DNA from 2 places in the Rhodococcus rhodochrous genome. Region 2 is predicted to be linked to the other one. Evidence: riboswitches for the same ligand, from Rfam matches in the RefSeq annotation. Region 2 holds a riboswitch; the other holds the start of a gene.
The links. Region 2 has a riboswitch for cyclic di-AMP ahead of C6Y44_RS04875 (resuscitation-promoting factor Rpf1 domain-containing protein). Riboswitches for the same ligand answer to the same signal wherever they lie in the genome.

Region 1: linked by a shared signal. The riboswitch ahead of C6Y44_RS15580 (C40 family peptidase) and the one ahead of C6Y44_RS04875 (resuscitation-promoting factor Rpf1 domain-containing protein) in region 2 are both predicted to bind cyclic di-AMP.

What each region holds. Positions count from the first base shown of each region.
Region 1 is NZ_CP027557.1:3,344,641-3,356,670, reverse strand. Features, by position in the region: gene qcrB (cytochrome bc1 complex cytochrome b subunit) at 1-398, opposite strand, end outside; gene qcrA (cytochrome bc1 complex Rieske iron-sulfur subunit) at 395-1,522, opposite strand; gene qcrC (cytochrome bc1 complex diheme cytochrome c subunit) at 1,519-2,355, opposite strand; gene ctaE (aa3-type cytochrome oxidase subunit III) at 2,456-3,070, opposite strand; gene C6Y44_RS15600 (hypothetical protein) at 3,245-3,703, shown strand; gene trpD (anthranilate phosphoribosyltransferase) at 3,767-4,846, shown strand; gene C6Y44_RS15590 (Lrp/AsnC family transcriptional regulator) at 4,929-5,204, opposite strand; gene C6Y44_RS15585 (DEDD exonuclease domain-containing protein) at 5,237-6,985, opposite strand; cyclic di-AMP (ydaO/yuaA leader) riboswitch at 7,435-7,599, shown strand; gene C6Y44_RS15580 (C40 family peptidase) at 7,615-8,196, shown strand; gene C6Y44_RS15575 (C40 family peptidase) at 8,472-9,515, shown strand; gene C6Y44_RS15570 (hypothetical protein) at 9,592-10,932, shown strand; gene C6Y44_RS15565 (glycosyltransferase family 4 protein) at 11,023-12,030, shown strand, end outside.
Region 2 is NZ_CP027557.1:1,029,211-1,041,240, forward strand. Features, by position in the region: gene C6Y44_RS04855 (ABC transporter ATP-binding protein) at 1-559, shown strand, start outside; gene C6Y44_RS04860 (LLM class flavin-dependent oxidoreductase) at 588-1,943, shown strand; gene C6Y44_RS04865 (helicase-associated domain-containing protein) at 2,014-4,293, opposite strand; gene C6Y44_RS04870 (hypothetical protein) at 4,353-4,541, shown strand; gene C6Y44_RS04875 (resuscitation-promoting factor Rpf1 domain-containing protein) at 4,700-5,290, opposite strand; cyclic di-AMP (ydaO/yuaA leader) riboswitch at 5,301-5,475, opposite strand; gene C6Y44_RS04880 (YccF domain-containing protein) at 5,763-6,155, opposite strand; gene C6Y44_RS04885 (hypothetical protein) at 6,152-6,394, opposite strand; gene C6Y44_RS04890 (cold-shock protein) at 6,588-6,995, shown strand; gene C6Y44_RS04895 (DUF2771 domain-containing protein) at 7,075-7,563, opposite strand; gene C6Y44_RS04900 (MFS transporter) at 7,565-9,241, opposite strand; gene C6Y44_RS04905 (glutaminyl-peptide cyclotransferase) at 9,333-10,148, opposite strand; gene C6Y44_RS04910 (DUF3027 domain-containing protein) at 10,233-11,096, shown strand; gene C6Y44_RS04915 (sacsin N-terminal ATP-binding-like domain-containing protein) at 11,098-12,030, shown strand, end outside.

The sequences.
Region 1 (12,030 bases), 2.3 Mb from region 2:
AACGCACCGGTGAAGAACACGCGCAGCAGGTGGACGACGATCGACGCTGCGAACATCAGTGCTGCCCAGTGGTGGATCTGTCGCACGAACAGACCACCGCGGACCTCGAAGGAGAGGTTCAGGGTCGTCTCGTAGGCGCGGGACATACCCACACCGCGCAGCGGCGTGTAGACGCCGTCGTAGATGACGTGCGCCATCGACGGGTCGAAGAACAGGGTGAGGAAGACACCCGAGATCAACAGGATGACGAAGCTGTAGAGCGCGATCTCACCCAGGAGGAAGGACCAGTGGGTGGGGAACACCTTGTTGATCTGGCGGCGGATGCCCGCGGACAGGTGGTAGCGAGAATCGAGATTCTCGCCGATCTGTGCGGCGCGGGACGGGGTTGCAGTACTCACGGGCGACGCTCCCAGAATGCCGGGCCGAGTGCCTCGATGAAGTCACCGTTGGCGACCAGGAAGCCCTCTTCGTTCACTGTAATCGGAAGCTGCGGCAGTGCGCGAGCAGCGGGACCGAAAATCGGCTTGCCGTACTCCAGCGCATCGAACTGCGACTGGTGGCACGGGCACAGGATGCGGTGCGTCTGCTGCTCGTAGAGCGAGGTCGGGCAGCCGAGGTGCGTGCAGATCTTCGAGTACGCGAAGTAGTCGCCGTAGTTGAAGCTCTCCTGGCCCTTGCGCTTGACGACACGCTCGGTGTCCTCGGTGCGCAGGCGGATGAGCATGACGGCGTTGCGGATGCCGCGCAGGCCCTGCAGCAGAGCGTGGTCGTCGCCGCGATCGGACTCGCGGAACGGGAACACCGTCTCCATACCGCCGGCGTCGAGGTCCTCCGGGCGCACCAGGACGATGTCCTGGGGGCGGCCGGTGTCGCGACGCAGGTAGATGGTCTCGCCGGGGTAGCGCGGGGTCCAGCCCGACACCCACAGCGACGACTGGTCACCCTCGGCCCACGGGTTCTTGATCAGGCCGCCGAGCGGCATGATCAGACCGAGGCCGAGCGCGCCACCACCGAAGATCGCGGTGCGCTTGATCAGCTTGCGACGCGGCAGGGTCGACGTCTCGAGCGAGTCGGAGAGCTCGGCGACGATCGTCTTGCGATCGACCTCGGGCGAGCCGCCGTCGTGCCGATCCTGGATCGACACCTCCTCCGGGATGAACTTCTTGGTGAACTGCACCGCGCCCACACCGATGCCGAGGATGGCCAGACCCAGGGTCAGGCCGAGCATCGGGGTGTAGAGGCTGTACCAGCCGTAGTTCTCGTCGCCGATGCCCTGGTACTCCCACGGCCAGAACAGGTAGATCGCGATGAACGCGACACCCGCGATGCCCGCGAGGGCGAACCAGAAGGCGACGTTGCGCTCGGCCCGCTTCTCGGCACGGGTGCCTTCGACGGGCCAGCGGTCCTTGCGGAACGCGACGTCGACACCATCGAGGTTCGTGCCGAGCGTGACGAGGTCGTCCCGGCTCATCCGGTCGAGATCTTCGACCGTGTGCTTGTTCGGCGTTTCGCCGCCACTCATGACCTTGCTCCGATCCACAGTGCAGCGCCGACGACGGCGACCATGCCGACGACCCACATGGTCGGCCCTTCGGCACCGGGGCCGAAGCCGCCGAGCCCGTAGCCACCCGGGTCTCTCGTCTCACTGGCGGACTTGATGTACGCGATGATGTCCTGCTTCTCCTCGACCGTCAGCTGACGGTCGGAGAACTTCGGCATGTTCTGGGGGCCGGTGAGCATCGCGGTGTAGATCTGCTGCTCGTTGGCCGGATCCAGGTTCGGTGCGAACTTGCCGGACGAGAGCGCGCCGCCGCGTCCGGTGAAGTTGTGGCAGGACGCGCAGTTCTGGCGGAAGAGCTCCGAACCGCGTCCGATGTCGTTGCCGCGCAGCGACGACTGGGCGATTTCGCCGTTCTCGTCGCGGATGACGGTCGGGCCTCCACCGTTGGCCTGGATGTACGCGCCGAGGGCGTCGGTCTGCGCGGCGTCGAACTTCGGGTCCTTGCGGAGGGCCTGGGCCTCGTTGCGCATCATCGGCATGCGGCCCGAGGAGACCTGGAAGTAGACGGCGGCCTCGCCGACACCGATCAGGCTGGGACCGCGGTCCTGGACACCCTGGAGGTTGACACCGTGACAGGTCACGCAGGAGGTCTCGTAGAGCTGCTGACCCTCGCGGATCAGAGCGCTCTGGTCGTCCTGCGCTGTAGCCACCTGCGGGGCAGGTGTCAGCGCGGAGGCGATGAAGCCTGCGCTGAGGAGACCGAGCGCGAGGACCAACGCTCCGGTGACGCGCCGGCGCATCTTGCGCTGGCGGCGGGACTTCGCAGCATCGGCTGCAGAGGATCGACCGGGCATGTCACCCTCGGAGGCGAGAGGTGGGGATGAACTCATCTGTATCCCTTTTTTTATGTCGGGACGGACTGGACGTCAGGGGGCTGCCTGGGCGTTCAGCTGGCTAACGGATGAAATAAATCGTGGCAAACAGCGCGATCCAAACGATGTCGACGAAGTGCCAGTAATACGAAACGACGATGGCTGCAGTGGCCTGCGCAGGCGTGAACTTGCTGACCTTCGTGCGGAACAGCAGGAACACGAAAGCGATGAGGCCGCCGATGACGTGCAGGCCGTGGAAACCGGTGGTCATGTAGAACACCGAGCCGTACACGCTGCCCGGGATGGTCGTGCCGTCCTTCACCAGGGTGATGTACTCGTAGCCCTGGCCGAGCACGAAGAAGGTGCCCATGCCGAGGGTGACGATGTACCACCGGCGCAGGCCGAAGACGTCGCCGCGCTCGGCGGCGAAGACGCCCAGCTGGCAGGTGAAGGAAGAAGCGATCAGCACCATGGTGATCGGTACCGCCAACCACAGGTTCAAGTGGGTGGGCGGGGGCGGCCACATGCCCTCCGGGGCCTGTGCCCGTGCCACGAAGTACATGGCGAAGAGCCCTGCGAAAAACATGAGCTCACTGGACAACCACACGATGGTGCCGACGCTGACCAGGTTGGGCCGGTTCAACGAGTGCACGCGCTGTGTGATTGCAGATCCTGAAGTCCCTACTGCGCTCGTCACGCTGGCTAGTATGACCCGTCGTAGTACGTCTTGGGCAATCGGGGCCGAAATCGGCGCGTCCGTGCAGGTCCCAGCCCTGCATTTCTCCAGGTGGGCACTCGGTGGCGGGTGCTCGGAAGGGTGCCACACGGGACATTTCGGAGGGTCGCGGAGGTCACGTGCGATCGTGGTGACATGAGTACTGGAAAGGGTCTTCGGGGGTGGCTGCGGTCCCTGGTCGGCCGGCGCAGCGAACCACTCGACGCGAAGCGGGCCGACCTGGTCGTGGTCGTCTCGTCATTCGACGACGCGGAGGCGTGTTCGACGGCGCTCGAGCGCGCCGCCGAGGCGACGCCTGCGTGGCAGGCCGAGGACGAGGCGGTTCTGCGGCATCACCTCGTCCTGCCCGCCGACACGGTGGACCGGGCGGTGGAACTGGCCGGCCAGGACGGCTACGTCGTGGCCGGAACCGGCGGCGGCAACGTCCCGCCCGCCGCCGTCGTCGAGGGTGCTCCGGTGATCCTGCAGCGTGTCCAGGTCCTCGATGCACTGCACTGTGCGCAGGAGAAGTCGCGCATGGCCTCGCTCGCCCAGCGGCTCGGTGGAACGGCCCTGGGATGGGACGCTCTGCAACCGCAGGATGCCGCTGGCTAAGCTGACCGGTCGGAGGGCACGCCGGTGCCCGGTGAGGAGCGAGATGCGGCGAGGGCAGGTGCGATGAACGCGACGCGAGACGCGGACGAGGTGACGCAGAACTGGCCCTCCGTCCTGGGAGTGCTCACCGCCGGACAGGACCTGTCCGCCGCCGAGGCGCGATGGGCGATGAGCGAGATCTTCTCCGACAACGCCACCCCCGCCCAGATCGCGGCCTTCGGCGTCGCTCTGAAGATGAAGGGCGAGACACCCGAGGAAGTGCGGGCACTCGCCGACACGATGCTCGACTACGCCCGGCTGGTCCCGGTCGACGGTGACGTGGTCGACGTGGTGGGCACCGGTGGCGACCGGGCGAACACCGTCAACATCTCCACGATGGCCTCGCTGGTCGTCGCCGCAGCGGGTATCCGCGTGGTCAAGCACGGCAACCGCGCCGCCTCGTCCAAGAGCGGCGGCGCCGACGTGCTCGAAGCGCTCGGGGTGCACATCGATCTCGGACCCGACGAGGTGGCCCGCTCGGTCGCCGAGGCCGGGATCGGATTCTGCTTCGCGCCGGTCTACCACCCGGCGCTGCGTTTCGCGGCCGCACCGCGCAAGCAGATCGGCATCCCGACGGTCTTCAACGTCCTCGGCCCGCTCACCAACCCGGCCCGCCCGAGTGCCGGTCTGATCGGATGCGCCTTCGAACCGCTCGTCCCGACCGTCGCCGGTGTGCTCGCGCAGCGCGGCAATTCGGCGCTCGTCGTCCGCGGCGACGACGGTCTCGACGAACTGACCACCTCCACGACCTCGCGCGTGCACATCGTCCACGGCGGCGAGGTCCGGGTCGTGACGCTCGATCCGCGCGATCTGGGCATCGAACGGGTTCCGCTCGAGGCGCTCCGCGGAGGCGACGCCACGGAGAACGCGGCGATCGCGCGGGCCGTCCTGGCGGGGGAGACGGGACCGGTGCGCGACGCCGTGCTCCTCAACGCCGCCGGGGCGATCGCAGCCTTCCGGGGCGTCGACGGCGTTCTCGAGGACGCCCTCACGGCCGGGCTCGAGACGGCGGCAGAGGCGATCGACAGCGGCCGGGCCACGGCCGTCCTGGAGCAGTGGGCAGAGGTCACCACGCGGCTGGGTGCCGGTTCCGGACAGAAGTGACCGGGGAAGAGTAAGGACACCGAACGACGGGCCCGCACTGCATCGGTGCGGGCTCGTCGTTCGTCGGTGGTGCTGCGGGGTGTCAGTTCCCGATCGAGAAGCCGGCCTCGACGTCGGCGCTCGAGTACGACTGGAACGCGATGTGGGTGACGGTCTTCGTCACGCCGTCGATCTTGTTGATGCCCCGGGTGACGACGTCCGCGATCTTCTCGTGGTCGCGGACCCGGACCACGGCCACGAGGTCGACGTCGCCTGCGCAGGAGTACACCGTGTCGACACCGTCGAGGTCGGCCACCGCTTGCGCGGTCTCGGGGATACGGTTCGCCTCGGCGTCGATCAGGACGATCGCGTTGATCATGTGGTCTCCTTCAACCTTCCTCGGGGATTGCATCAGCCTAAGCGGTACGGCTCGTCGGCGGAGAGGAGCCTGCGGACCGCGCGGGCGTCGCGTGCGAGCTCGGCCCACGCGCTCCACCGACCTGCGCCCCGTGTCGGTTCGCACCAGCCCTGGCTCGCCCGGACGATGCGGATGCCCTCGCCGTCGAGCCATCGAGCGACCAGACCGATCTCCTCCGGGGACGCGCCCCGGAGCGGGCCGGGTGACGGCCGCACGGTCTCGGCTGCGGCGACGATCGCGTCGACGACGGGCATCGGCCGCATACCGCGCGGCGCCACCCCTGCGGACGCGAGACGACCGGCGCGCACGACGGCGAACTCCCACCCGCCTTCGGCCCGCGGTCGCGCGGCGACGAGTTCGTCGACGGCCGCCAGCGCCGCGAGGCGTTGCGTGCGCCGCAGCGCGACGAGGGCGGCGGCGAGGCGGTCGCGCAGGCGGGCTGCGTTCTCGAACAACTGGTCGCGCACAAGGGCGTCGAGGCGCTCCTGCGCCGTCTCGACGGCGTCGTCGGTGGTCCCGCGGACGACCGCGCGCGCACGCTCGACCTGGGCCGCGTAGGCGGAGGCGTCCTGAACCCCGAAGGAGGCTGCGGCGCAGCCCCCGACGGCGACGGGCGGGCAGCGGTCGCCGTGGCGGGCCGTACGGCCGATCCTGCGCGTACACGTGCGCAGACCGCACATCTCCGCGAGCAGTGCCGCGACATCTGCGGCGTCGGCGCGCACCGAGAACGGGCCGACCGAGTCGGGTCCGGGGGTGCGGCTCACGGCCAGGCGCGGGAACGCCTCGTCCGTGAGGATGATCCACCAACCGCGCATCGGATACTTCGATCTGCGGTTGTAGGGAGGGGTGTGGGCCGCGATCAACCGGAGTTCGCGGACGCCGGCCTCGAGCCCGTGGGCGCATTCGACGTGATCGATGCGTGTGGTGAGCGCGACCATCTCGCGCAATCGCGGTCGCGTCTCGGAGCCCGTGAAATAGGTACGGACACGCCGGTGCAGGTCGACCGCCGTGCCGACGTACAACACCTCGTCCGACGGGCCGCGGAACATGTAGACGCCCGGTTTGCGCGGCAGATGCGCGGCGAGTGCGCGTTTGGCCCTCTGCTCGGCGGTGACCACCGGCATGTAGTCGCGCAGCTCGGTGAGGCTGTGGACGCCCTGGTTGCCGACCCGTTCGATGAGGGCGTGCAGGACGTCCACGGTGGCGCGCGCGTCGTCCAGGGCGCGGTGGGTGGGCACGGTGGAGACCCGGAACAGTTCGGCCAGCGCGGACAGCTTCACCGACGGCGCTTCGTCGCGTCCGAGGACGCGGCGGGCCAGCTTGACGGTGCACAGCACCTGGAAGCGGGGCCACGCGAGTTCGCATTGCGCTGTGGCGGCCTTGAGGAAGCCGACGTCGAATCCGGCGTTGTGTGCGACGAGCACCGCTCCGGACGCGAATTCCAGGAAGGCGGGCAGCACCTCCTCGATCTTGGGGGCCGCGTAGACCATGGCGGTGGTGATGCCGGTGAGCTGCACGATGTACGGGGGGATGGGTCGTCCCGGATCGACGAGGGTCGCGAACTCGCCGAGCACCTCACCCCCGCGGATCTTCACCGCTCCGATCTCTGTGATGGCGTCCTCGGCTGCCTTCCCGCCCGTCGTCTCGAGATCGACGACGACGAAGGTGGTCTCGCGCAGGGGAGTGTCGAGCTCGTCGAAACCGAGTTGCACGCCCAGGGCGGATGGTCGCGGCGAGGTCATGCGGCAGAGCCTAGGAAGCGTCACCGACACGCCGCCGAGCGGGCTTCGGAGTGGGTTCGAAGCAGGGGGAGACGAGGATCACACTGCGTTCTTTTCGGCTCGATGAGGGGTACGCGCAGGCCGGAAAACAGACCGATCGGCCTCCGAGGACGGCACTCCGGCGAATCGGGCGCATCGCCTCGTCGAAGGTCGGCGAGTCAGGGTGTCCTGACCTGGTTCTTCCGGAAAGGACTCGGATGAAACGGGCGCCGAGCCTCCCTCTGGTGGAGGCGCGTCGAACGGTGCCCGTTACCGCGCCGTTATCGGACCGTTGCCCCGCGGCGGCATTCCCCCAGGGGCGGGCCGAAACGATCGGGCCGCACGGTGAGGCGGTCGACTTCACCGATGCCGTTTCGTAATCTTTTCGAGACCGAGCGGAGAGTTTCCCGCCCCACCCCCGGGTCGGAGCCGCACGGTTACCGCCTAATCGCTTCTCCCGTCTGCGGGAGCAGCGAGCCGGGGACCCACACGTAGTACTCGGGGTGAATCCCCTCCGCCGCTCGCGGGGAGGGGTAGGGCTGATCTTCCGGCCCGAACCCGTCAGCTAACTCGGTCGGCGGGTGAACGGAAGAAACGGAGAACGTCCCCTCGTGGTTTCGAACAACAGCAAGCGCACCGTCCGGCGCGCACTCGTCGCCGGTGCCATTGCTCTCGGAGCAGTCACCGTCTCGGCCGGCCCGGCGATGGCCGAGCCGATCAACATTCCCGGTGTCGGAACGTTCGACCTCCCGGCCGGTGTGACCGTGCCGCCGGAGATCGCCAACATCGTTCCGCCGGCCCCCGAGGCGGCCCCCGCGCCTCAGGCCGGTTCCTTCACCGCCCCCTTCAGCTCCGTCGGCCAGCGCGCTGCCGACGCCGCACAGTCGAAGATCGGTGCCCCCTACGTCTACGGCGCCGCCGGCCCGAGCTCCTTCGACTGCTCGGGTCTCGTGCAGTGGGCCTACAAGCAGGCCGGTCTGAGCGTCCCGCGCACCAGCTACGAGCAGGCCTCCGCCGGTGCCCCGGTGGACGTCGCGGCTCTGCAGCCCGGTGACGTCGTGTCGTTCTACGGCGGCAGCCACACCGGCATCTACATCGGCGGCGGCAACATCGTGCACGCCTCCACCTCGAGCCAGCCGGTCAAGATCGCACCGCTGAACTCGATGCCGGTCGACGGCGCCCGTCGCTTCTGATCGACGGCGCCCCGTCGCTTCCGATCGGTCTGAGCACCCCCCCGCTCCAGCGCCGACGCACTGCCGAGGAGGGTGGGTCCGGTACGTACCGGACCCACCCTCCTCGTGTGTCTGCACGTCCCTGCCGATGCGCGAACTGCTTGCACAAACGGCCGCTGCGTGGGAGGGCTACTCGCAGGTAGACACAAACCTATGCAATTCCGTAACCTGATCGAGACCTTTGGGAAAGGATGCGAGCCCACGTGGTTTCCGACAGGACGAAGCACCTCGTACGAGTGCAGGACAGGCGACGGACCGGCCGTCCAGTGCTCGTCGTCGCGCTCGTGATGATGGTCCTCGGTTTCACTCTGGCGCCGGCGACGGCGCAACCCGCAGGGGAGAGTCCGGCCGCACGCCTCGAGCACCTCGCGGATCTGTCACGTCGCAGCGAACAGGCCACCGAGGCTTTGCACGCCGCCGGGGCGGATCTCGAAGCGAAGGTCGCGGCGCAGCACGAGGCCGAGGTGCGTGCCGGCCAGGCCGACGAGGCGCTCGGCGCCGCTCGCGCCGAGATCGCCCGCTTCAAGCCCACCGTCGACAAGCTCGCGCGGGCCAATTACCGCGGTGCGCGCACCAACCGGCTGTTCGCCGTGATGGTGAGCGACTCGCCCCAGCAGATGCTCGACCAGATGGTCCTGCTCGACGTCCTGGGCGAGCAGACCTCGCGTGAGGTCGAGGGCTTCCGGGCGGCCACCGCCGCTGCGGCCGAGGCGGCCGTCGCCGCACAGCATGCCGCCGACGAGGCACGTGCCGCCGCCGAGCAGGCCCAGACCCTCCGCGACGAACTCCAGCGGCGACAGGCCGACCTCGAGGAGCAGATCGAAGGGGTCCTGAACGCCTTCGAGGCGCTGAGCGACGCGGAGAAGGCCGAACTCGCCGGCACTCCCTTCCCTCCGGGCCTCGACGCCGAGAAGATCCTGCAGCACCTCGTCCCCGGCAGCAACGGCGCCGCGCTGCGCGCCGCCCTGTCGCGCATCGGCTCACCGTACGTGTGGGGCGCGACCGGCCCCGACCAGTTCGACTGCTCGGGACTGATGGTGTGGGCGTACCAGCAGGTCGGCAAGTCGCTGCCCCGGTCGAGTCAGGCCCAGGCGCAGGGCGGCATCCCCGTCTCCCGCGACAATCTGCAGCCCGGCGACCTCGTGATCTTCTACGACGACGCCTCCCACGTCGGAATGTACGTCGGCGACGGCAACATGGTGCACGCCTCGACCTTCGGTGTGCCGGTGAAGGTGCAGTCGATCGATCGCTTCCCGTTCCACAGCGCCCGGCGGTACTGACCGGGTAGAGGCGGGATCGCCGCCGGTGGACGAGGGCGTACGGGACCGCCTTCGGACGCCGACCTAGACTGACGCGGTGCCCGCGCGATCGCCCTTCACCGCCGGTACCCGCAAGTGGGAACGTCTCGGCCTGGCCGGACTCGTGGTCGCGCTGGTCACGGCAGGACTGCTACTGGCCGTCGACCCGGTGGACACCGACGACGCCGACAGCCGGGTACGGGCCGAACTGCAGGTCGTGCTCGACGACTGGGCGCATGCGGTCCGGACCGGCGACGACGGATCGCTCGCGGAGTTGATCGACGACGCGTCCCCGGAACTCCTCGACGCCGAACGGGAGCGGATCGCAGCGATCGCCGTCGTTCCCCTCGCCGATCTCGGCTACGAACTCGCCTCCGAACCCGCGCTGCCGCTGCCGCCCGAGACGATCGCCCGGTTCGCGGCCGACGAGGTACGGGCGCACCGCGTCCACCTGCGGTACGCCGTGGACGGAATCGACGACGTACCCACCCGACGGCCGGTGACCGTGCTGTTCGTGCACCGGCCGCAGGGCTGGCGGATCGCCGACGACGCACCCGATCTCGCCGGGGCGCAGACCGTCACCTGGCGAGGACCCTGGGACCACGGCAGCCTCCACCTCGCGACCGCGCAGACCGAGGGTGGTCGCTCGCTCGTGATCGGACACCCGGACAACGCCGCCTTCGTCGACGACCTGGCCGGCGACCTGCCGTCGGTGGTCGAGGCCGTCGACGACCTGTGGGGCGATTCCTGGCCGCGACGCGCACTGGTGGTCGTGACGTCCACACGCGAGGAGTTCTCGCACCTCGTCGGACCCCGGCACGACGGCGACGACATCGCGGCCGTCGCGGTCTCCGACGATGTCGATCACGAGCGCGGGATCGCCACCGGGCAGCGCATCGTCTTCAACCCGGCCGCGAGCGACCGGCTCGACGACACCTCCCGCCGGATCGTGCTCGCGCACGAGACGGTGCACGTCGCCGCACGCGCCGGCACCGTGGACGGCTCACCGATGTGGGTCCTCGAGGGCTTCGCCGACTACGTCGGCCACCGCACGGCCGCAGAGGGTCTCGAGACAGGGCCACTCGACGTGCAGCGGATCGCGCCGACGCTGACCCGGCAGGTACGGGCGTCGGGTGCACCGACGTCGCTGCCCGCCGACGGCGACTTCACCGGCGACCGGTCGGCGCTCGCCTACGAGAGCTCCTGGTCGATCGCCGCGTACACCGCGGACGAGTTCGGACACGACAGGCTCGTCTCCCTCTACCGCGCCCTCGCCGCGGGTCCCGTCACCGACGAGCGGCTCGACGACGTGCTCACCGACCTGCTCGGCGTCGACACCGCCGGCTTCGTGGACGGTTGGAGCCGCTGGCTCGGGGAGCGCATCCGCGACATCCGCTGACCGGGACGGTCCGGACCGGGGCCCATCGGCACCGTCCGGAGCCCGGGACCCGTCGACGCCTTCCCGTCGCGCTGCTTCTACGGTGGTCCCATGTCGCGGACCTTGCTGGTGACGAACGATTTCCCGCCCCGACCCGGGGGCATCCAGTCCTATCTGCACGCCTTCGCGAATCAGCTGCCGTCCGACGACCTGGTCGTCTACGCGCCGCGGTGGCGCGGCGACAGTCACGTGAAGTTCGACGCGCGGGTCCCCTTCGAGGTCGTCCGTCATCCCACGACGCTGATGCTGCCGACCCCCGACGTCGCGCGACGGGCCACTCGGCTGCTCACCGAACACGACTGCGACACAGTCTGGTTCGGAGCGGCTGCGCCGTTGGCTCTGCTGGCGCCCGTGCTGCGCCGTGCCGGCGCCCATCGCATCGTCGCCAGCACCCACGGCCACGAGGTGGGATGGTCGATGCTTCCCGCCGCCCGGCAGGCGCTGCGGCAGATCGGCGAGCACACCGACACCGTCACCTACGTCAGTCGCTACACGAGGGGGCGGTTCGCCTCGGCATTCGGCCCCGAAGCGGGTCTCGAACACCTGCCGTCCGGCGTGAACACCGACGTCTTCCGGCCCGATCCGGCGGCACGCGCCGAACTGCGGGCACGCTACGGTCTCGGCGACCGGCCCACCGTGCTGTGCCTGTCGCGCCTGGTGCCGCGTAAGGGGCAGGACGTGCTCATCCGCGCGCTGCCCGCGATCCGGAAGCGGATCGACGGTGCCGTCCTCGTGATCGTCGGCGGCGGACCGTACGAGTCGCGTCTGCGGGAGCTCGCCTGCCGCACGGAGGTCGAGGAGCACATCGTGTTCACCGGCACCGTGCCGTCGGCCGAACTCGCCGCGCACCACACCATCGCCGACGTGTTCGCGATGCCGTGCCGGACCCGCGGCGGCGGTCTCGACGTCGAGGGCCTGGGCATCGTGTACCTCGAGGCGTCCGCGACCGGGGTGCCCGTCGTGGCCGGCCGGTCGGGCGGTGCCCCGGAAACGGTGCGCGACGGTCGCACCGGTTACGTCGTCGACGGCACCTCCGTCACGGCCGTCGCGACCGCGGTG
Region 2 (12,030 bases):
TGCCGGCCTCGACTACGACGTGGAGATCCGCGGCGGCGCACTCGCGGTACCGGAGAAGGTCTCCGTCGCCTTCCAGGACTCCCGTCTGCTGCCCTGGCTGCGCGTGCTCGACAACGTCACGCTCGGTCTCGACAGGCAGGGCAGGAGCCGGGGATCCGAGATGCTGGCCGAGGTCGGCCTGGCCGGGCGCGAGGACGCCTGGCCGCTCGAACTCTCGGGCGGGGAGCAACAGCGTGTCGCGCTGGCCCGAGCCCTGGTACGGGAGCCGCAGTTGCTGCTCGCCGACGAGCCGTTCGGCGCGCTCGACGCCCTGACCCGCATCAGGATGCACGGACTGCTCGACGACCTCGTCCGCGCGCACCGTCCCACCGTGCTGCTCGTGACCCACGACGTCGACGAGGCGATCGTGCTCGCCGACCGGATCGTCGTGCTGGACGAAGGACGCATCGCCGTCGACCGCCACGTGGATCTCGACAAACCCCGTTCCATCACGGATCCCGGCTTCCGGGACATCCGTGAAGACCTCCTCACCGCCCTCGGTGTCATCACACAACCGTGACGAAAGACCTTTCACGACAGGAGAAGACATGACCGATCGTCGATTGCACCTCAACGCCTTCCTCATGCCCATCGGCCACCACGAAGCGGCGTGGCGTCTGCCGGAGAGCGACCCGAACGCGAATCTCGACATTCAGCACTACATCTCGCTCGCCCGCACCGCCGAGCGTGGCAGGTTCGACTCGGTGTTCCTCGCCGACAGCCCCGTACTGTTCGCGAATCCCGAGCGGCGTCCGAGCGGCAAGCTCGAACCCACGATCATCCTCACCGCGATCGCGACGGCCACCGAGCGGATCGGTCTCATCGGGACCGCGTCGACGACCTACAACGAGCCCTACAACCTCGCGCGGCGATTCGCATCGCTGGACTTCGTCAGCGGGGGACGTGCCGGCTGGAACATCGTCACCACCGCCGGGGACGACGCCGCCCGCAATTTCGGTCTCGACGGCGTGCCGGCGCACAAGAGCCGCTATGCGCGGGCCGCCGAGTTCGTCGAGGTGTCGACCAAGCTGTGGGACAGCTGGGAGGACGACGCGATCGTCGCCGACAAGGAGGCGGCGATCCACGCCGACTCCGCGAAGGTCCACACCTTCGAACACGAGGGAGAGTTCTTCTCGGTGGCCGGGCCGCTCAACGTGCCGCGGTCGCCGCAGGGCTACCCGCTGCTCGTGCAGGCGGGCTCGTCGGAGAACGGCAAGGACTTCGCCGCGCTGTACGCCGAGGCGATCTTCACCGCCCAGCCCACCTTCGAGGAGGGCAAGGCGTTCTACGACGACGTCAAGGACCGCGTGGGCAAGGTCGGCCGCGACCCGCGGCAGGTGCTGATCCTCCCTGGCATCGTGCCCGTCATCGGCGATACGGAGAAGGAAGCGCGTGAACTCGACGCCGAACTGGCCCGGCTGATCTCGCCCGAGTACGCCCGCCGCCAGCTCGCCGAACGGTTCGGGCTGCGGCCGGAGCAGCTTCCGCTCGACGAGCCGCTGCCGGAGAACCTGCCGTCCGAGGACGAGATCGAGGGAGCAAAGAGCCGGTACACGCTCATCGTGCAGCTCGCGCGACGGGAGAACCTCACGGTGCGGCAGCTCATCGAACGCCTCGGCGGCGGTCGAGGCCACCGCACTTTCGCGGGCACGGCCGAGCAGGTGGCCGACACGATCGAGCACTGGTTCCACAGCGGCGCGGCCGACGGCTTCAACATCATGCCCGCGGTGCTGCCGTCGGGGCTCGAGAAGTTCGTCGACGGTGTGGTGCCGATCCTGCAGGAGCGCGGTCTGTTCCGCACCGAGTACACCGAATCCACCCTGCGTGGGCACTATGGGCTCCCGCGGCCGGAGAACCAGTTCACAGTCGGCAGGGCGTTCGCGCGGTTCGCGACGCAGCGCTGAGCCTCTCCGCCCACGGGCCGGTGGTGGGCGGTTCCGCGCGATGCCTGATCGACCGCACCCGGGTCCGTCGTCAGTCGACCAGCGCCACCGACGTGACACGGTGCAGGACGAAGCTGCGCACCGAGCCGGTCGCCGGGTCGAAGGCCTGCACCTGCCCGCCGCCCACCGACACCGGGTCGACGATGCGGCGCGTCGCCACCCCCTGCGCGTCGACGTAGCCGAGGGTGACGCTGCGCTTGCCGTGCACAGCCAGTTGCAGCAGCGCGAGTGTCGCCGCACCGCCGGATCGGCTGCCGTCACCACGTGCCGAGGCCGTCGGTGTCGCGGCCTCCGCACGGTCGCCGGCGCGCAGCGTGCGCACGAGGGTGTCGAGTTGTTCGTCGCTCGGCGCGGTGGGCCCGGCGTAGCGGGCCCGGGCGCGCGGCATCGCGACGCGGGCACCCCGGGGCCGTAGATCCACGATCGCTCCCGAGGCGTCCTCCCCGGCGGGAGCGAAACCAGCGGTGCGCAGCTCGGTGAGCACCTCGGCGAGAGGCGCCTGCGAGATCGCGACGGTGGGGGCGACTGCGCGCAGGGCGAGCGTCGCGGCGACCGGGGCGGACAGCACCTCGGTGAGCAGAGCCGGATCGTCGGCGCGGACGAAGGACGTCGCGACACCGGCCCGCAGGCGTCCGTGGCGACGCGCGACGTCGTCGATCAGGTAGGTGAGCGACTGCGGCACCGGGGTGCGCGAATGCGTCGCGAACAGGCCGTGCAGGTCGCTCGCGCCGAGCCCGGCGTCGAGCGCGCGCCGGATACTGCTGTCGCCGATCCGGTAGACGGTCGCGGCACCGGCCGATTCGACGTCGGCGACGAGCGCGATCCGCTCGCCGAGTTCGGGGACGAGCGGCCCGGGGGCGACGACCGTGAGGTCGGCCTGGACGAGCACGTAGTCGACGGGCTCGGGGAGCACCGCCGCCATCTCGGCCTCGGCGTCGCCGCCGTGCAGCAGCGCCTTGCCCGGCGACGCGAGCATGCCGTGCGCGACGAGACCGAGTGTCGTCGCCTCGCGCACGGTCTCCACGACGCTCGTGGTGTCGAAGCGACCCGCCCAGCGTGGACGACGCCACGCCGCAGCGGCACGCAGGTCGGCGACGTCCGTGCCCGCTGCCGGCACGTCGGAGAGGACGTCGAGCAGCAGACGTCGGTCGCGGGCGGCGGTGGGGGACTTCACCTCGTCGGACAGTGCGGCGACCGGCTTGTCGTTCTGGTCGCGCCGGCCGATCAGCCAGGGTCGGCGCGGCAGGTCGAGCCAGGCACCGGCGAGCACGGCCCAGCGGTAGGCGGGGGAGGACGCGAGCCACGCGTCGGTGGCGGTGGTGGGGGCCCAGTGATCGTCGTCCCCGGGTGTCGGCGGGTCGGGGAGGCCCCGCGCGATCAGACCGGCACCCGCGAGGACCTCGACGACGAGCGCCGTCTCGTCGTCGTCGAGTCCGACCGCCTTCCCGATGCGATGCAGTTCGCGGACACCGAGCCCACCGGCCTTGAGGACGGGGGCGGGTTGCGCACCGAGGATGTCGAGAACGTCTTCGCAGTGCCGCAGCAGTTCGAGGGCGGCGCCGGCGGCGGTCGCATTGACGTCGGCGGTCGATCGGGTGGGTTTCGGTGCGCGCGGGGGAGCGAGCGCCGCCGGATCGAAGGGGGCGTCGTCGCGCAGTGCCTGGCCCACCCGGTGGGGGAGTTCGACGGTCTCGTCGTCGATGCGGAAGAGCAGTCCGGCGGCGAGCAGTTTCTGCACGGGCCGGTCGGCGGGGGTGTCCGCTGCGGCGTCGCGGGTCCGACCGATCGGGGACGTACGCGACAGGGTGTCGAGGATGCTGCGCTGCTCGGGCGGAAGAGCCGCGAGGAGGTCGTCGAGTTCCTGCCGGGACGGTCCGGTGACGTCGCCGGTGCGTCCGACGCGCCACGGAACGGCGTCCACGGCGGCGGCGACGAGACGCAGTTCGTCTGTGGACCCCCACACGAGCAGCAGCGAGCGCAGGGTGGACAGGATCCGGTCGACGTTCCTCGCGCTGATACGGCCGGAGACCTCGTCGAGCACGGCGGCGCGGGAGACGGGGGTGTCCATCGCTCCGAGACGGGCCAGCACCTCGATGATCCCGAAGGCGGCGGTGTCGAGTTCGTCGGCCGCACGGAACACCGAGGCGCGTTGCTGCGCTCGGCTCGCGAGCACGTTCATGCTCGCCGGTGGCGGCACCACGAGATCGGGACGGGCGCGCAGCGTGGCGGCCAGATCCGTGTCGCGTCGACCTGCCAGCCAGCGGGCGAGGGAGTCCGAGGCGGTGTCGGGAGCGGGCGTGGTCGGGGACATCCCCTCCAGATTAGAGACCTGCGGTAGCAGGCCCCGAACTCACCTGCCAAAATGAGCGCATGGCTACCTCTTCGAAAAAGCATTACGTCGACCACGGATGGCCCGAGCTGGCCGACGGTGAGCACGCTGTCACCGAACTGTCGTCCACGCGTTCCGGTCCGCTCTCCCCGTACGGTGAGGACACCGTGTTCCCGTTGCCGGTCGAGGACCTGCCCTACACGCATCCGAAGACGGTGATCAACCGCTGATCCGATCGCGGATCACCGAACAGGCTCTTCCGTACGACGCCCGGTCCCTTCGTGGGGCCGGGCGTCGTCGTGCGTGAGGGATGAACGAAGGTCGTCCGCATAGGCGGAAGGGCCCCGCACCGTGAACGGTGCGGGGCCCTTCCGGGATGTTCGGGGTGTTACTGCGGGAGCACCGCGCGAACGGCGTCCAGGATGTTCGGGTCGAGCTCGACACCGGCCTCCTGGAGTGCGGTGACGCCCTGCTCGAAGCCGGCCAGGATGCCCTGGACCTCGGCGGGGACAGCGGGGGTCTCCGGAAGCTGCGGGACAACGTTCTGGATGGCCGGCGCGGGGGTCTCGGCGGGCGCGCTGGGCGCTGCGTCGACGGAGCGCTGCGTGGGCGCGCTCGACAGTCCGAGGCTCGACGAGCAGGAGGGCCATGCGCCCCAGCCCTGGCCGGCGAGAACACGCTCGGCGACGGCGATCTGCTGCTCGCGGCTGGCCTGGCTGGCCGAGGCGGCGTATTCCTGGCCGCCGTAGGCGTTCCAGGTGCTCGGCGAGAACTGCAGGCCACCGTGGTAGCCGTTGCCGGTGTTGATTCCCCAGTTGCCGCCGGACTCGCACTGTGCGAGGCGGTCCCAGTCGGAGTCGGGGGCGGCAGCGGCCGTGCCGCTGAACGCGACACCCGTGACGCCGAGGACTGCGCCCGTCAGCGCGAACTTCGCGACGGTACGACCGGTATTGGTGGGCTTGCGATGGCGTCCGCTCATGTCGGTTCCGTGTTCCTCTCCGTACGCACCTACGAGGTCAGCTGTCGGGTTCGGGCTGAAGAGGTCGCCCGGCCGTGTCGCTCCGTTGGGAGCGCCTTCGGCTTCACCCCGAGGACCGTCGCGGTTGCGTCGGCCCGGGCCTCCTGGACACCGTCCGGCTGTGGGCCGATCGGTTCCTGGGAGACCGGTGGGTCCCCCGTTTCCTGTCCCCTGTGGATCGTTCGTCGGGACTTCCGGAACCACGGGACAGGAATTTGGCGCGGCGGTTCCGGACCGGTCGAGCCAGGCGGTTCGACCGGACATGACGGTAACGGTTCCGAGGGCGAAGTGTCACCAATTGATAACGCGCCGATTCGCGTGGCGACAGACGTGCGCGGCGCGGACCAGGGGATGAAGTCCCAGGTAGTGGGGTCCGGGTACCCGGAATTCCGTTTCGAGTCCCGCTCGTTATCCGCTCGTTATGTGAGAAAGATCACATGTAACTCGGGCGGGCATCCACAGGAACGATCTCCTTCCCCAGGGGCATCAGGGAGATCGGGATCATCTTCAGGTTCGCGACGGCGAGCGGGATGCCGATGATCGTGATGGCCATGGCAAGCGCGGTGGCGATGTGGCCGAGGGCCAGCCAGATACCGGCCACCAGGATCCAGATGACGTTGCCGATCAGCGACATGGTGCCGGCCGTCGGCTTGTCGACCGTCGTCTTGCCGAACGGCCACAGCGCGTAGATACCGATCCGGAACGACGCGATGCCGAACGGGATGGTGATGATGAGGATGCAGCAGATCAGACCCGCCGCGAAGTAGCCGAGCGCGAGCCACAGCCCGCCGAAGATCAACCAGATGATGTTGAGCAGGATCCTCATGTCCGGTCTCCGTTCCGAGCGCGCCGGCCCGAGCGCAGCGCGAAGGCGATGGCGAGGGCGAAGCCCAACGGCCATGCGAGGGTCAACAGATACAGCACGAGCCCGGGCTTGCCGTCGGTGAGCGCCGGAATGAGGAAGATGGCGACGACCGCCACCACACCGACGACGAAGCAGGCGATCGCGGCCTTCAGGAGGCCGTTACGCGGGGCGGCAGACGAATCCGAAGATGAAGTACCCACGTGACCACGGTAGTCGCCGCAAGGACGGACGGTGACGTCCGGGAGCGGGAAGACGATTCGGGGGCGGACCCACCTCTGCGGGTACACTGACAGGTGTCCACGCGTCCCGCTCGACCGAGTCGGGGCGCGTTGTTTTGCATGTTGAACGGTTGCCCCACTGTGGGGCACAGCTGTCGAGGAGCAGGTGAGCGCGGTGCCGACCGGCAAGGTGAAGTGGTACGACGTCGAGAAGGGCTTCGGCTTCCTGTCCCAGGACGAGGGCGAGGACGTCTACGTCCGCGCCTCGGCGCTCCCGGAGGGAGTGGAAGCGCTCAAGCCCGGCCAGCGCGTCGAGTTCGGTATGGCGGTGGGCCGCCGGGGTCCGCAGGCGCTGAAGGTCGAGCTCCTCGAGCAGCCCACGCTGCGGCAGGGTCGCCGCGAGGCTCCCGCCCAGCAGAAGCGTCGCGCGCCGGACGAGCTGCACGGCATGGTCGAGGACATGATCAAGCTGCTCGAAGCAGCGGTCCAGCCCGATCTGCGGCGCGGGCGTTACCCCGACCGCAAGACCGGGCAGCGCATCTCCGAGGTCATGCGGGCGATCGCGCGCGAGCTCGACCACTAGATGTAATCCTGGGACGAACCACGACGGGCCGTCCTCGCCATGTGCGAGGACGGCCCGTCGTCGTATGCGGGGCCGAAGCTCAGAACGTCTTGACGGCCCACACGGCGTGCGCGATCGGTTCACCGGCCTCGTCGACCACGGCCGACGGCAGCTGGATCTCCACTCCGAGCAGCTGCAGCTCCGGAGAGCTCTCCACGGTGAGGGTGCGGCGCGCACCGGCCTCGAACATCGCGCCGTCGATGTAGGTCTGCCCGGTCTGCGTGTCGCCGTAGACGGTGAGGATGCGCCACGGCGCGTCGGCGATCTCCGACGGAAGCGACAGCTGCAGCGGGTAACCGGCCGGCACGTCGAGCTGACCGATCGGGTTCTCCACGCAGTCCTCGAGATAGAGATTGCAGTGCTGCGCGGGGTCGACCGTCACGGTCTCTCCCCGTGCGTACGCAGTGATGGTGGGGAGCGTGGGCTCGGCCGAATCGACCAGCTTCCACACCGTGGCGGCGACTCCCGCTACCACGACCACCAGGGCCACCAGCAGCAGCGCGAGAGTCTTCTTCGTCCGGGCCTGCAACTCAACTGTTCCAATCTTCGGTGGGGGATCCACCGGCGCGCCTTCGCCCGGCAGCCGTCTCGGTGGAGACGCGTTCGGGTCGACGGCCGCCGAATCCCGGCAACAATGTCCCCCCACGGTATGTCAGCACCGTCTGCGCGAATCCGAGAACCAGCGCTACGGAGACCACAGCGAACCCGAGCCACAGTTCGGTCGGCAACAGCACACCCATCGCTCCGCCGAACACCCAGCTGAGCTGGAGGACCGTCTCGGACCTGCCGAATCCGGACGCGATCGACTCCTCGGGAAGGTCCTGCTGGAGCGATGCGTCGAGCGAGACCTTGGCCAGCGCGCTGGCGCACGCCGCCACGAGCGCCGCCAGCGCGGCGGCCAGGACGTTGCCGGTCGCGGCGACGACGGCGGCCACGACGACGACCGCGGCGGTGCACCGCACGACGATGAGAGCGGGCCGTCCGAGCGCGAGTCGCGCTCCGGTCGCATTGCCCGCGAAGTTGCCGACCGCGGCGGCGGCACCGACACCACCGAGCATCGCGGCCTGCATCAGCGGATCCTGTCCGGTGGTGTTCTTCGCGACGAATGCCATGAACAAGGTCAGGAAGCCGGTGAGGATGCGGATCGTGCCGTTGCCCCACAGCCCGGTCACCACCGCCCGTCCCAGCGGCTGCTTCCGTTTCCCGGACTTGGTGACGATCACCTCGGTCACCGTGTCGGCGTGCAGCACCTCGGTGCGCGCGTCGGAGCGGTGGTACGACAGCGTCGCCGGCACCTCGCCCTCGGTGACCTCGACCCAGGCGGGGATGCGCATGCTCAGATAGGCGCCGAATGCGGTGATCCCGGCGCACAGCCACAGCGCGCCCGACGAACCGAACGCCCATGCCGCGGCCGCCGCGATCGCGCCGGCACCGATCGTGCCGCCGACCAGGCCGAAGACCGTCAACCGGGAGTTCACCCGCACCAGATCGATCTCCGGTGGCAGGACTCTGGGTGTCACCGCGGATTTGAGTACCGCGAACGATTTGCTCAGCACCATCATGCCGAGCGCCGCCGGATACAACAGCCAGCTGTCGAAGTTGAACACCAGCACCACCGCGAGCACCGTGCGCAGCGCGAAGGACGTCGCCAGCGCGACGCGACGACCGTGCTGCAACCTGTCGAGCAACGGCCCGATGAGCGGGGCGATGATCGCGAACGGCGCGATCGTGATGAGCAGATACAGCGCGACCTTCGTCCTGTCCTCACCGGTGGCCGCCGAGAAGAACAGGGTGTTCGCGAGCGCGACGGCGATGGCCGCGTCGGAGGCGAAGTTCGCCATCGTCGCGTAGGTGAGCGCGGTCAGCCCCGACTTGTCGGCGCCGTCGGCCGTGGCCGCTCGACGGAAGGTCGCGATGCCCTTCGAGGTGAGTTCGCGGCTGCGAAGGGCCGCGACCCGCGTCACCGTCAGCTTCCGCGGCATGCGCGGAGCGCGCGGTGAGTCGGTCTCGGACGAGGACTCCGCCCGACCCGCGGCCGACGCGCCCGGCGGTCGGCGCGGATGGTCGACGGGATGCAGGGGCGGCAGGGGAGTGCGACGGCCCGAGGCGCGGCGCGGAGGCGGATAGTTGCTGTACCCCGGATGCTGCGAACCCGGGACACGGCCGTCCGCTCCCTCGGGGGCGGGTCGCTCGTCCGGTTCGGTCACGTCTTCGATTCTTCCCCACGCGACAGCGGTTGTAACACAAGGGCGGCACGTGGCCCGAGTGACGCGTGTCGCGACCGGTATGCCACCCGGATCACTCCACGAAACGCACTTCGAACAGCGTCGGCCAGTACTTGCCCGTCACCAGGAACCGATCGGTCCCGGGGATGTGTGCGATGCCGTTGAGGACATCCACATCGGCCCCCTCGGGCAGCCGATCGCGCAGCGGAGCCGCGTCGACCCGGGCCTCCACCCGGCCCGAGGCCGGGTCGATCAGCACGATCTCGTCCGTCTGCCACACGTTCGCCCAGACCCTGCCGTCCTCGGTGCACTCGAGTTCGTTGAGCTTCGACACGGCACGTCCGTCCCGGTGGACGGTGACGCGTCCGACTTCGTCGAAGGTGGCGGGGTCGCGGAAGATCAGCTCGGCCGAGCCGTCGCTCATCACCAGACGGTCGGGTTGCGCGCACAGCCCCCAGCCCTCGCCGTCGTAGTCGACCCGGCGCTTCTCGAGCAGGGTGTCGCGATCGCGGACGACGGCCGTGCCGTCCTTCCAGGTCAGTTGCCACAGCTCGTCGCCGACCACGGTGATGCCCTCACCGAAAAGATCGTCGAGGACGGGTTCGCGGGTGCGCTCGGTCTCGGCGAGGGTGACGGTCCCGCCGTCGAGGTCGACCTCCCGGGCCGACACCCACGAGCGCCCGGCCCGGCCGGTGCCTTCGAGCAGTTCGCCTTCGTCGATCTCGAGGCCCTGGGTGAACGCTTCCGGATCGTGGGGGTGCGTGGCGACGACCTCCACACCGAGTTCGGTGGCGGGTGGACCGGGTTCGGCGACGAGATCGTCGCCGCATCCGGCGGTGGTGACGCAGACGACCGTCGCGACCGCGGCCGAGAGGAGAAGACGGGGCACGCGCCCATCCTGCACCTCGCGCGTGAGCGGTGCCTGTACGACCTTCCGCGACCCGCAGGCGCCGGAGCAGACAGGTCAGGCAGAATGGAGGCCGTGAGTGTTGCCTCTGCTTCCACTTCCCGAGGAACGAACCCCGTGGTCGATCCGGCGGTGCGTTCCGTGCTCGCCGACGCCGTCGACCTCGCTCGGGCCGCACTCGACGAACTCGGGGACGGTGGAGTCGGCGCCTATCTGGGCGTGACGCGCGAGGACGAGTGCTCGGCCACCCATCGTTTCGCCTCGGAGCTGCCGGGCTACCGCGGTTGGCAGTGGGCCGTCGTCGTGGCCGCCGCCCCGGATTCGGATCGCGTGACGGTGAGCGAACTCGTGCTCCTGCCCGGTCCCGACGCGCTCGTCGCGCCCGAGTGGGTGCCGTGGAGCGAGCGGATCCGTCCCGGCGATCTGGGTCCCGGCGACCTGCTGGCTCCGGCTCCCGACGATGTGCGGCTGGTTCCCGGCTACATGCAGTCCGGCGATCCCGAGGTCGACGAGACCGCCCTGGAGATCGGGCTGGGCCGCAAGCAGGTCATGAGCCTGGAAGGTCGCCTCGAGGCAGCGCAGCGCTGGTTCGACAGCGACTACGGCCCCGACTCGGAGATGGCGAAGGCCGCTCCGTCCTCGTGCCGCCTGTGCGGTTTCTATCTTCCGCTCGCCGGATCGCTGCGTGCGGCCTTCGGCGTCTGCGGCAACGAGTTCGCCGCCGACGGTCACGTCGTGCACGCCGAGTACGGATGCGGCGCGCATTCCGACACGAGCCTGCCCACCGGTGCCGGTTCGCCGATCTACGAGGCGTTCGACGATTCGGCAGTGGAGGTCGTCGAGCTCGGACCGGCCACCCCTGCGCCTGCAGAGTCCACGGACGAGCCTGCTGTCGAGTCGTCCCCGTCCGAGCCGGAACAGACCGACTGACGTGACCCGGCCGGACCCCGCGGATCCGTTCGGGACCGCGGCGTTACGCGAAGGGATCATCGCGGCCTGGTCGTCGTCGCCCACCCGTCTCCGGGAGGACGCGGCCACCGAGGCCGACCACGTCCGCGCGGGGTACCGCGACCGCGTGCTGACCGAGCTCGCCCAGAACGCCGCCGACGCCGCCGCGCGTGCCGATGTACCCGGTGAGCTGCGGGTCTGGTTCGCCGACGGCCGTCTCCACGTCGCGAACATCGGTGAGCCGCTCGACGAGGGCGGTGTCCACGCGCTGACCGCACTGCGCTCGTCGAACAAGACCGGCGCCGGATCCACCGTGGGGCGGTTCGGTGTCGGCTTCACGGCGGTGCTGTCGGTCTCCGACGACATCGAGGTGCGTTCGCGCACCGGTTCGCTCCACTTCTCGGCCGAGCGCACCCGCGCGGTGCTCGCCGAGCGGAACCTGCCCGAGCCGGAGTCCGGTGTCCCGGCGCTGCGCCTCGTGTGGCCGACGGAGACACCGCCGGCGACCGGCAGCGACACCGAGGTCGTGCTGACCCTGCGCCCCGGTGTGGACCCGGTCGCACTGCTCGACGCCTTCCGTTCCGAGGCCCACGACATCCTGCTCGAACTCCCCGGCCTCCACACCCTCGTCGTCACCGACGACGAATTCACCCGTCACCGGCGCGAACTCGACAACGGTCTGTGGGAGGTGCGGATCGGCGATCGCACCTGGTGGGAGTTCACCGGAGCATCGGCGCGATGGCTGGTGCCCGTCGTCGACGGGCGGGTCGACCCGGTCCGCAGCGATGTCCTGCGTGCCCCCACCCGCTCCGACGAGGAGCTGTCGCTCCCTGCGATCGTCGTCGCCGACGTCGCCATGCAACCCGATCGGCGGCGCATGCTTCCCGGCGCCCACGTCGAGAACGTCGCCCGCGGA